DNA from 2 places in the Acerihabitans sp. TG2 genome. Region 1 is predicted to be linked to the other one. Evidence: predicted binding sites of a transcription regulator. Region 1 holds the regulator's gene; the other holds the start of a gene.
What was found. Region 1 encodes PurR, which represses purine synthesis genes. Its sites were predicted from a motif close to CANGCAAACGTTTGCNTG; they were not measured.
Positions count from the first base shown of each region.

Region 2: a site for PurR is predicted at 2,132-2,149, ahead of purE (5-(carboxyamino)imidazole ribonucleotide mutase). Genes of this name have one in related genera too.

Region 1 covers NZ_JAYGJO010000010.1:108,685-114,469, forward strand. Annotated here, with positions in the region: gene SJI19_RS11230 (MATE family efflux transporter) at 1-475, opposite strand, end outside; gene SJI19_RS11235 (riboflavin synthase subunit alpha) at 706-1,347, shown strand; gene cfa (cyclopropane fatty acyl phospholipid synthase) at 1,435-2,586, opposite strand; gene purR (HTH-type transcriptional repressor PurR) at 3,052-4,068, opposite strand; gene SJI19_RS24850 (YnhF family membrane protein) at 4,364-4,453, shown strand; gene SJI19_RS11250 (C40 family peptidase) at 4,588-5,451, opposite strand.
Region 2 covers NZ_JAYGJO010000008.1:163,139-168,923, forward strand. Annotated here, with positions in the region: gene purK (5-(carboxyamino)imidazole ribonucleotide synthase) at 444-1,520, opposite strand; gene purE (5-(carboxyamino)imidazole ribonucleotide mutase) at 1,517-2,026, opposite strand; gene SJI19_RS09905 (UDP-2,3-diacylglucosamine diphosphatase) at 2,174-2,896, opposite strand; gene ppiB (peptidylprolyl isomerase B) at 2,905-3,399, opposite strand; gene cysS (cysteine--tRNA ligase) at 3,692-5,077, shown strand; gene ybcJ (ribosome-associated protein YbcJ) at 5,198-5,410, opposite strand; gene folD (bifunctional methylenetetrahydrofolate dehydrogenase/methenyltetrahydrofolate cyclohydrolase FolD) at 5,423-5,785, opposite strand, start outside.

The DNA.
Region 1 (5,785 bases):
GTTTTGTCTTGGCTAGCCCTTCACATTGACAGCGCAGCACCAGGAAAAACAGGTAGCCGGGCGCCCCCCAAAGCAGATAATGCAGATACGCAATGGACTTTTTTGCCAGCATCGGGTCGACGTCATGCATACTTTCAATGAATAACTGGCTGTTATATAAGACAAACATAATAAGAAGCGATACACCAAGCGCCAACCAGAAGCCTTGGCTTACTTGAGCTTCAATGCGGTCTCGGCGTCCAGAACCGTTTAGCTGCGCCACGACTGGCGTCAGTGCCAGAATCAAACCATGGCCGAATAAAATCGCCGGCAACCACACGGAGGTTCCTACCGCTACGGCGGCCATATCCGTCGCACTAACGGAACCTGACATGATGGTATCTACCACGCCCATTGCGGTTTGGGCGATTTGGGCAAGAATAACCGGAATTGCCAAGAACATTAATGTACGCGCTTCCAAAAAGTACTTCTGCACGCAGGCACCTATAGTTTTACGAGAATAGAATAAGCAGGAAAATTTAATCTAATGATTCAAGGTTAAATTATGTGGCACAGTGTAAAGCATTTAGGCGGTTATGCCAGTGCGATAAAGCATAATTTAGCGAAATCAGGCGTGGGTTTACCCGGGGGAGTGTTTGGTTTTTGTGCTAAAATCGGGCAAAATGAACTTACGATCACCAGGTATGATTTACAGAGGCGATAGTCATGTTTACGGGTATTGTACAGGGCACGGCATCTATTGTTGCCATAGAAGAAAAAAGCCACTTTCGCACGCATTATCTTACATTGCCAACGGCGATGATGGCTGGGTTAGAGCTCGGTGCCTCAGTGGCACATAATGGCTGCTGTCTTACGGTGAGTGCCGTTAACGACGGCGTAGTGGCTTTTGATTTGATGAAAGAGACGCTGCGTGTCACCAACCTGGGGGAGCTAGGGGTGGGTGATGAGGTCAATGTGGAACGCGCGGCTGCGTTTAATGCTGAAATTGGCGGCCACTTAATGTCCGGCCATATTATGTGTAGCGCAGAAATCGTAAAAATTGTCACATCAGAAAATAACCGGCAAATTTGGTTCAGGTTACCCGACAAAAATCTGATGAAATACGTGTTATACAAAGGGTATATCGGCATCGATGGCATTTCGTTGACTATCGGCGAAGTGGTGCAGGATAAATTCTGCGTTCATTTGATTCCCGAGACACTAGCCCGGACGACCCTGGGTAAGAAACGGTTAGGGCAGCGGGTCAATATTGAAATCGACTCACAGACCCAGGCAGTAGTCGATACCGTTGAGCGGGTGCTGGCACAGCGGGATGCGATGTCCGCCACGTCGGTAACCTCACTCTAAACCGCGCAGTAACGAACGCCGGGCATGATTGACCCGATATGATCTTGCCCATCATGCCCGCAAGTCTGTCTTGCGGTTACAATCTTGCTAACGTGCTACCCGAATGCCGCCTTCTACACCCTCTGGGCTGAAAAGTACCTGCCAAAGCTGGATGTTTCGCGCGCGAAACGCACCGGCGCAGGCGTTCAAATAATAAGTGAACATGCGATAAAACTGGTCAGAGTATTTGTCGGAGAGTTTTGGCCAGGCAGCAATAAATCGTTCGTACCACGCCATAAGTGTCCGGTCATAATCTGCGCCAAAATTATGCCAGTCCTCCATCACAAAATGCCGTTCGCTGGCTTGAGCAATGTGCTGAACCGACGGCAAGCAGCCGTTGGGGAAGATATACTTATTTATCCAGGGGTCGACACGCATGTCGGTTTGATTCGAACCAATAGTATGCAGCAGGAATAAACCGTCGCGCTTAAGGTTATGATCAATTACGTCAAAATAGGTTGAGTAGTTTTTGGGGCCGACATGTTCAAACATGCCTACAGAAACTATCCGGTCGAACTGCATATTCAGATCGCGGTAATCCTGCAATAGGATCGTCACATCCAGGCCTTCACATCGCTTTTGTGCCAGCTTCTGTTGTTCGGCTGAGATGGTAACGCCCATGACGGATGCGCCATAATTTTTTGCTGCATAGGCGGCCAGGCCACCCCAACCGCAGCCGACATCCAGCAAGGACATGCCGGGTTTAAGCTGCAATTTATTGCAAATCATTTTTAGTTTGTGAGATTGTGCTTGTTCCAGATCGTCAGTCTGGTGCCAATACCCGCACGAATACTGCATATAATGATCAAGCATTTGTTCAAACAGATCATTTCCCAGATCATAATGCTCTTTGCCCACTATCCAGGCGCGTTTTTTTGACTGCAAATTCAGCACGCGCGCAGCGGCAACGCGAAAAGTATCCTTTAAATGATGCGGAAGTTTATTTTCCAGTCCGGCTCTAAGCACCCGTTGGAAAAAAATGTCCAACCGGTCGCATTCCCACCAGCCTTCCATATAGCTCTCACCTAAACCGAGTGACCCGTCTTGCAACACGCGCTTAAAAAAACCGGGATTGTTGACCCGAAGATCAAAAGGCCTTGAGCCATTGATTTCAACGCCGGCTTCAGTGAGCATTTCACAGACGATACGGTACCACGCGTTATCATGAAAGCTCAGATCTTCAACACACGAGGAACTCATAGCTTCTCCATCACCTTTACTTTGTATTGTCCCGTTAGGTACAGCCAGGCTGTTTCCTGCGGGCCTTTATAAGAATCCACGATTTACCGTGGTGTCTGAAGTTCCGCCATCAACAACAGCGGAATATAAAGCAAGCCTAAGATTGGTTTATCGCTGGGGGCTTTATAAAAAGGGTGATGCCATGCGGCAAACACAACATTTTTGTAATAAAAGTTACTAGACAACTCGTTATAATTGTTAACGATATTAAGTATAAGCCTGCATTTGAGTTTAGACAATAGTTAAGACTGCAATGTATTTTGTGATATAACTTAATGATTTCCATGCTGAACTATTGCGTGTTGGGAACAAAAGCCAAATGACAATACCGCGTATCAGCTGTGCCATATTAGCCGCGATTCGTTCGCTAATGACACGGCGCCCGGTGAGAATGATGGCGCCGGTGGGTGGGGTGTAGAGGTAACGTTAGGAGAGGCAAGGGCCATCGGCAACCGAGCGCCGTTCAATCAGTTGAGGATGGACTTCGATGCATTTAGCATCTTCTCTTTTACTGATAATGCGATCGAGTAGCATGGTCAGCGCAGCTTCTCCCAGTTCCTGTTTTGGCTGATGGATAGTGGTCAGTGCGGGAGAAAAAAAGCACGAATTGCGCACATTATCATAACCGATAATCGAGATATCGTCCGGTACGCTTAAGCCTAGTTCATTGATGGCGCACAAGGCGCCCATCGCCATGATATCTCCACCACAAAATACGGCGGTGGGGCGTTGTGCTTGCGCCAGGATCTGTTTCATCGCGCGGTAACCCGATTCAGGTTCAAAATCACCTTGTACCACCCAGCGTGTCTCAACAGGTATTCCGGCTTGTTCCATCGCATGGAGATAACCACGGTGACGCCCGCCGCCAGTATTGCGCGCCAATTGTCCGGGTATGGCGCCAATGGCGCGATGCCCGCGTTTGAGTAAATATTGGGTTGCCAAGTATCCACCGGCGAAGGCGTTATCAATGATGGTATCGGTAAAATCGCGACGCGCTTCGCCCCAATCCATTACCACCATAGGAATATGACGGTACTCTTCGAGCATATCCAACAGTGCTTCGGGATATTCGGCGCACATCACCAATAAACCGTCGATGCGTTTTTGCGCCAGCATAGCCAAATAGGCACGCTGTTTATCCAGATCGTTATGTGAGTTGCATAAAATCAGTGTATATCCTTGAGCGAAACACTGGTGCTCTATTGCCTCGATGATTTCGGCAAAGTAGGGCGCTTCGCTGGTACTGGCCAAGAGGCCAATGGATTTGGTGCGGTTGACCTTCAAACTTCGCGCCACAGCGCTCGGGGAGTAATGCAGGTATTTTATCGCGTCCAACACGGCAATTTTTGTTTCCTCCGCGACGAAACGGGTTTTATTAATGACGTGTGAGACGGTGGTCGTCGATACGTTAGCGCGTTTCGCCACATCTTTGATGGTTGCCATGCTTTAAATACTCCTAAACGCCCTGAATGAATGACTGTCGAAGGCGCAAGCACTTTACGACACAATAAGAAAGAACCGGTAATTTTCCTTGATTCGGCGACAAAGTGAAAGTGTTAAATGTTGCGCATGGCTGTGAAGCGACAAGCATTTCAATCATAAATGTGCCAGAATCGCGTTAGGCAGACATCTGCCATCGACTGGCAGCGCCGCTCGCAGATCATGCGTGATAACGCTATTGCGTCATTATCTGCCGGACGCCGCGGCTGATAGGCCAGCAACATGTTAAGGAGCCATTATGAACAGCGATTTCAAAATATCATTAGCGACCACAATATTTTCACTTTTTGTTATTATGGCGTTCAGCTTTACTGCCGTCATGAACTGACTCTATGTGCAAATAAAAAAGGAGCCATGGCTCCTTTTTTCAACGCTATAGTGGTTTGTCCCTCGCCTCTTCCCTTTTCCAAATGCCTTGACTGCGCGCGTCACTCCCATCATTTATAGTAATGCAATCGAGCCTTAACGGATCGTTTTGGGGGTCACTACGCGCCGCGCGCCAACATAGTGATCCTGCCAATAGTCTTCGTTTAAGTAGCTGATGCGAATGTCGCTTCCGGTGCGCGGCGACTGGATAAACTTCCCATTGCCCAAATAAACACCAACATGATCCGCGGCACCACGATTGGAAATATGGAAAAATACTAAATCCCCGCTCTCCAGTTCATCTTTTTTAACCGGTGCGGCATCTCGCAAATGAAACATTTCATTGGCGGTGCGGGGCATGTGTATCCGTACTACATCTTTATAGGCGTAATAGATGAGCCCACTGCAGTCAAAACCTGTGGTTGGGGACTTTCCACCCCAGTGATAGGGTTTTCCCATCTGGGACAGCAATTTATTCATCGCGGTAAGTTTGGCGTGCTGGTACCGTCTTTTATGGCTGTCGCTCATTTTTATCGGCTGGTTTGAGATGAGCTCAGTCTTCGCCTGATGTTTGATTCGGTGCCGGCCATAGCCTACTTTATAGCCCTTTTTCGGTTTAGTGATTTTGGCTATTTTCTTAGTGTCCGACGGCACAATGATTTTTTTTGTATGTATTTTAGCCGATCCGTGCAGGTTTTCGTTTTTGGTCTTGTGCAGATCAATTTTTTTGACTCGGGCCTTCGATATGCTGATTTTTTGTACGCTGATTTTTTCAGTAGCGGGGAGTTTATTTTTCTTGGCGATCTTGACCGGTTTTCGTTTGCGCCTGTCACTGGCTTTGGCCGCAGTCGACTGGGATTTTCGTTGGTCCGCATTGACCCCCGCATTGGGCGCGGCATGAGCCAAATTGAAGAACAACTGGGTAAAAAGCAACACAAAAAGCGTAAAGCATAAACGCATGAGAAACGCTATCCTTATGTGGCCCAATGGAAGGGGGTTAACAACGTCTCACAGGAATTTAATCTATTTAATCCGTTAATGCATCTGTAATTGTCTCCTTATTGTGTATAAACGTGAATAAACTCGAATTTGTCGCTTTTAACAGCACTGTACGCCCGAAATTTCATCGATTCCTGATTGGGAACCCTGGTGCTTAAAGCCCAATTTGTATTTGGTACCAGCAACAAAAACGCTAAAATCACTGTTTAACGTTGGGCAAAACACGTTAACTGAGCGTTAATGTTGTTACGAAAGTGCTAGCAGGGTAAAAAAGATTTATCTTCGTGCCCGGTAA
Region 2 (5,785 bases), on a different contig from region 1:
AGGTCTTTTCAAATTTCGTTTATGTAAATATAGCTGCGGGAGGTGAAAAAGAGGCAGAACCATTGGTGCGCTCTCACTTTAACGTGGTTTGCGGTGCGATCGGTGATCGCGGGCCTAGCGTACCATGGGGCGCTCTGGCGGCCGGGAAACGGCCGCTTCGACCCCATTGGTGCGCTCTCCCTTTAACCGGGTTTGCGGTGCGATTGGCGATCGCGGGCCTAGCGTACCATGGGGCGCTCTGGCGGCCGGGAAACGGCCGCTTCGACCCCATTGGCACGCTCTCCCTCTAACCGGGGTTGTGGTGCGATCGGTGATCGCGGGCCTAGCGTACCATGGGGCGCTCTGGCGGCCGGGAAACGGCCGCTTCGACCCCATTGGTGCGTTCTCCCTTTAACCGGGTTTGCGGTGCGATCGGTGATCGCGCAGCAGACCATCGCCAGGGGTTAGCTGAGTTCGGCGAGTTGTTTTTGTGCCCAGGTGAGGGCGGTTTGATACTCATCCGACAGTAGCGTAGCCAGGTAGTCTAGGCTGTGGCGGAGGTATCGCTCGTCGGGGTGGTTGAGGTTGAGATGGCCGACCTTGCGTCCAGGGCGAACGTCTTTTTCATACCAATGCAGGTTAACCAGGGGATCGGCCAGCCAGTCGGTATTGATATCAGTGCCAATGAGGTTGATCATTACCGACGCAGAAGTGACCTCTGGTTCAGGCAGGGGTAGGGCGAGGATGGCGCGCAGATGCAGCTCGAATTGGCTTAGCGATGCGCCGTTTTGTGTCCAGTGACCGCTATTGTGCACCCGTGGCGCCAGTTCATTAATCAGCAAATCGCCGTCCAGAATAAAGCATTCCATCGCCATGACACCGACATAACTGAGTTCATGCATAATCGCTGATAGCATGCTTTGTGCTCGGCGCTGTAGCGCGCTATCGGGCTGCGGCAATGCCACACTGGCGCGCAGTATGCCATCCTGGTGAAAGTTATGGGTGAGCGGGTAGAACACCATGCTGCCATCGTAGGCGCGGGCGCCGATCAGCGACACTTCACCGGAAAAACCGATACCCTTCTCAACGATACAACTACCATAACATTCCTGCTCAAGTGATGCTTCATCCCCCGGAGATAAGCGCCATTGCCCGCGTCCGTCATAACCGCCGACGCGGCGTTTAACAATAGCCAAATTATTAAAAGACGCGAATACTTGTGGCCATTGTGCGGCGGCACTGAGCTCTTCCCAAGGGGCCGTGGCGAGCCGTAAGTCGTCCAGCAACGTTTTTTGCGTCAGTCGGTCGGCCAGGCGCGGGAAGATGTCCCGATTGACAAACGCCTTGTGGTTGGCAAGTTCGCGCGTTAGCGTGGTTTGTGGCCAACGTTCTATTTCGGCAGTAATGACGCTTTGCTCAAACGGCAACGAGTGTGGGTCGGCATCCAGTCCTACCGGGAACACCGCAATGCCCAACGGTTCGCCGGCCTGGCGCAACATGCGGCCCAATTGACCGTTGCCTAAAACACAGACCGGTTTCATGCTTCCTCCAGTGGGTCGGGGTGAGCCAACACCGTATCGGTTTGCGCTCGTCGCCAGGCGACCAGGCGAGCATGTAACCCTTGGTCATGTAATGCCAGGATCTGCGCCGCCAGTAGCGCGGCGTTGGCCGCTCCGGCTTTACCTATGGCCAATGTGCCCACCGGTACGCCGCGCGGCATTTGGACAATAGAATAAAGACTGTCAACGCCACTGAGCGCCGCACTTTGCACTGGCACACCTAATACCGGTACCAGTGTTTTTGCCGCCAGCATTCCCGGCAGATGTGCCGCGCCGCCAGCACCGGCGATAATGACCTGGTAACCCGCGCCGGCCGCCTGTTCGGCAAAGCTGAATAATTTATCCGGAGTACGATGCGCCGAAACAATCTCCGCATGGAAGGGCAATTGCAGCTCGGTGAGAATATCGGCGGCAAATTGCATTGTGGCCCAGTCGCTTTTGGACCCCATGACAATGGCAATTTTTGCCGGGGCAAGGTTGGATTGCATGCGCGTAGTTGCTCCTGTGCTATTAATCAACGCCCCCTGTCACGCCGGGTGCCGCCGGGGGGCGCTATAATGAAGAGGGCGTAGAGCATAGCATGTGATCCAGGCGAGGAAAACGGTTGCGTAGCCGTGTTCGCCATAATTTAGTGGCTAAAAAGGAAACTCCACCAGCTCTACGCTTTCCCTGGTCACTTTTATCATGGATCCTTGCTGATGCCACGCACCGAGCACCGCGCGATGGGCTTTTCCCTGGGGAAGAACAACGGTATGGATAGCCGGCCGATGGGTGTGACCGTGAATCATCCATGTCACATCATAGCGTGAAAATGCCGCTACCACGGCCTGCGGATTGACATCCATAATGGCTGCGGATTTTTCCTGATTGGCCTGTTGGCTGCCTGTTCGCAGTTGCTGGCCGATGCGCACACGTTTTTTTAGCGGCAACATCAGGAATAGCCACTGCACCCAGCGCCGGTTAACCCGCCGTCGATAACGTTGGTAAGCCAAATCATCGGTACACAGCGTGTCGCCGTGCAGGATAAGCATGGGACGATCGTATAACGTCAGTAATTTCTCTTGCGCAAGTATCGTCATGCCGCTGGCCCGGGCGAAACGCTTGCCAATAAGCAGGTCGCGATTGCCATGGATAAAAAAGCAGGGTACACCCTGTTGCTTGAGCGTATTGAGCGCTAGGGCTATTTCGGCATGCAGCGGCGACGGGTCGTCATCGCCGATCCAGATTTCAAACAAATCTCCCAGGATATACAGTGCGTCGGCGTGAACGGCCTGCTGCTGTAAAAAACGCAGAAAACCGGCGGTGATCGCCGGTTCATGAATACTGAGATGCAGATCTGCAATAAACAAAGTTGCCATGGCAACGATTATTCGTCTACGGTCACGCCAGTAATAATCACATCTTCTTTTGGCACATCCTGATGTGGGCCACTGTTGCCGGTCGCCACATTTTTGATTTTCTCTACCACGTCGAGTCCGTCGGTCACTTCGGCAAACACACAATAGCCCCAGCCGTCAGCGCGTTCAGAACGGAAGTTAAGGAAATCATTGTCAACCAGATTGATGAAAAACTGCGCAGTGGCGGAATGCGGATCGTTAGTACGAGCCATTGCCAGGGTGCCACGGGTATTTTTCAGGCCATTATTGGCTTCATTTTTCACCGTTGCACGGGTCTTTTTCTGCGTCATGCCAGGTTCAAAACCGCCGCCCTGGATCATAAAACCATTAATTACGCGGTGGAAAATGGTATTATCGTAAAAACCGTCGCGGCAGTAAGTCAGAAAATTTTCAACGGTTAATGGAGCTTTATCAGCGAAGGTCTTAATGACGATATCGCCGTGATTGGTATGAAGAGTGACCATAAATAGTTGTCCTACGAGTCAGTAAATGAGTTGCTCACAGTCAGTGATCAAGCAGACTGAATTTATAACATAAGTCCGGGGCTGAGTCAGCATTCGCCGCAGTGAATGCTGATTTCTGGCATGAAAAGCGTGCGGGTTGCGCTGGTCGCCGTCAGGAAAATAACATTTTATTACCGGCCCCGATCTTGAATTGCCAGCGCCTTCGGGTTTCAGTACGCTGTTAACAATGAGCCCGTTCGCACTTGTCGGTATACACACACGTACCCCCGCTAACACCATGGAATGAATTTCGATGCTGAAGATTTATAATACCCTGACACGACAAAAAGAGGATTTTAAGCCTATCCATACCGACAAAGTCGGCATGTACGTGTGTGGCATTACCGTCTATGACCTATGCCATATCGGCCATGGGCGGACGTTTGTCGCGTTTGATGTGGTGACCCGTTATTTGCGTCACCAAGGCTATGACGTCAACTATGTACGCAATATTACCGACATAGACGACAAAATCATCCATCGTGCGGCTAAAAACCAAGAGACAATTGAACAGCTGACTGGGCGCATGATGGCGGAAATGCATCAGGATTTTGACGCGTTAAAAATCCTGCGACCGGACAGTGAACCCCGTGCCACACGCCACATGACGGAGATCGTCGAGTTGGTCAGTACCTTGCTGCAAAAAGGTCATGCCTACCAGGCGACCGATGGCGATATTTTGTTTGCAGTAGATACCGATCCTACCTACGGGGTACTCTCCCGGCAGGATCTCGAACAGCTTCAGGCTGGCGCCCGGGTGGATGTGGGTGATGTGAAACACAATCCAATGGATTTTGTATTGTGGAAAATGGCCAAAGAAGGCGAGCCGAGCTGGCCGTCTCCCTGGGGTGACGGTCGCCCAGGCTGGCATATTGAATGCTCGGCCATGAATTGCAATGAGCTGGGGTCGCATTTTGATATCCATGGCGGCGGCTCGGATTTGATGTTCCCCCATCACGAGAATGAAATTGCCCAGTCCAGCTGTGCCCATGAAGGCCCCTACGTCAATTATTGGATGCATTCGGGCATGGTCATGGTCGATCGGGAAAAAATGTCCAAATCACTGGATAACTTTTTTACCGTGCGTGATGTCTTGAAGTATTACGATGCCGAAACCGTACGTTATTTTTTGATGTCCGGCCATTATCGCAGTCAGCTTAACTACAGCGAGGATAACCTCAAGCAGGCCCGATCCTCACTGGAACGACTCTATATTGCTTTACGCGGTACCGATCCACAGACGACGGCCGCGGGTGATGAGGCGTTCAAAGCACAGTTTACCGCCGCCATGGACGATGATTTTAATACTCCCGAAGCCTATTCCGTGCTGTTCGAGATGGCGCGTGAAGTCAATCGTCTGAAAGTTGAAGACCCGACGGCAGCGGTCGCGCTGGCGGCAGGGTTGCGTGATTTGGCTAATGTATTAGGCCTGCTGGAACAGGATCCGGAACAGTTCCTGCAGCATGGCGCTCAGGTCAATGAGAATGAAGTTGCCAAGATTGAAGCCTTGATCAAACAACGCAACGACGCACGCAGTAATAAAGATTGGCAGTTGGCTGATGAAGCCCGCGACCAGCTTAATGCGCTGGGTATTGTGTTAGAGGACGGCGCTCAGGGCACCATTTGGCGTAGAGGATAACTTCCGCTAGTCTTTTTCGAACGGAAATAGCAGAAGGGCGCGATAACAGGTTATCGCGCCCTTCTTGTATTGACTATTTACCTTTATTTTCGGCAAACCTACCGATGTTTATCCATCGGTTTATTCGACAATTTTCACCGTTTTTCCTAAAAATTCGACCTGCTGGTTAGCCACGATTTTACACCGCTTGCGGGTTTCCATCGTGCCGTCGACCTTGACCTGCTGGCCGTAAATAGAGGTTTTCGCTGCTGCGCCGCTGTGACACCAACCCTGAATCTTCAGTAAATCGCACAATGCAATGTACGGATGGCCGTCAAGAGAAAAAGTTTCCATCATGTTCCGCCGTTAAGATGCTATATCGTGAAAGTCTTCACATGCCTGCAAAGTGTTTTGAATTAAGGTTGCCACCGTCATTGGGCCAACGCCTCCGGGTACCGGGGTAATATAGGACGCACGTTGTGAGGCAGTGGCAAAGTCGACATCCCCCACCACCTTGCCGCTGGGTAATCGGCTAATGCCGACATCAAGCACCACCGCACCCGGTTTTATCCACTCACCCGGGATAAAACCGGGTTTACCCACCGCAACCACCAGCAGATCGGCGTTCTCGATATGCCGCTGCAAATCCTTGGTAAAACGGTGCGTTACGGTAACCGTGCAACCGGCCAGCAGCAGTTCAAGGCTCATTGGCCGGCCAACGATGTTTGA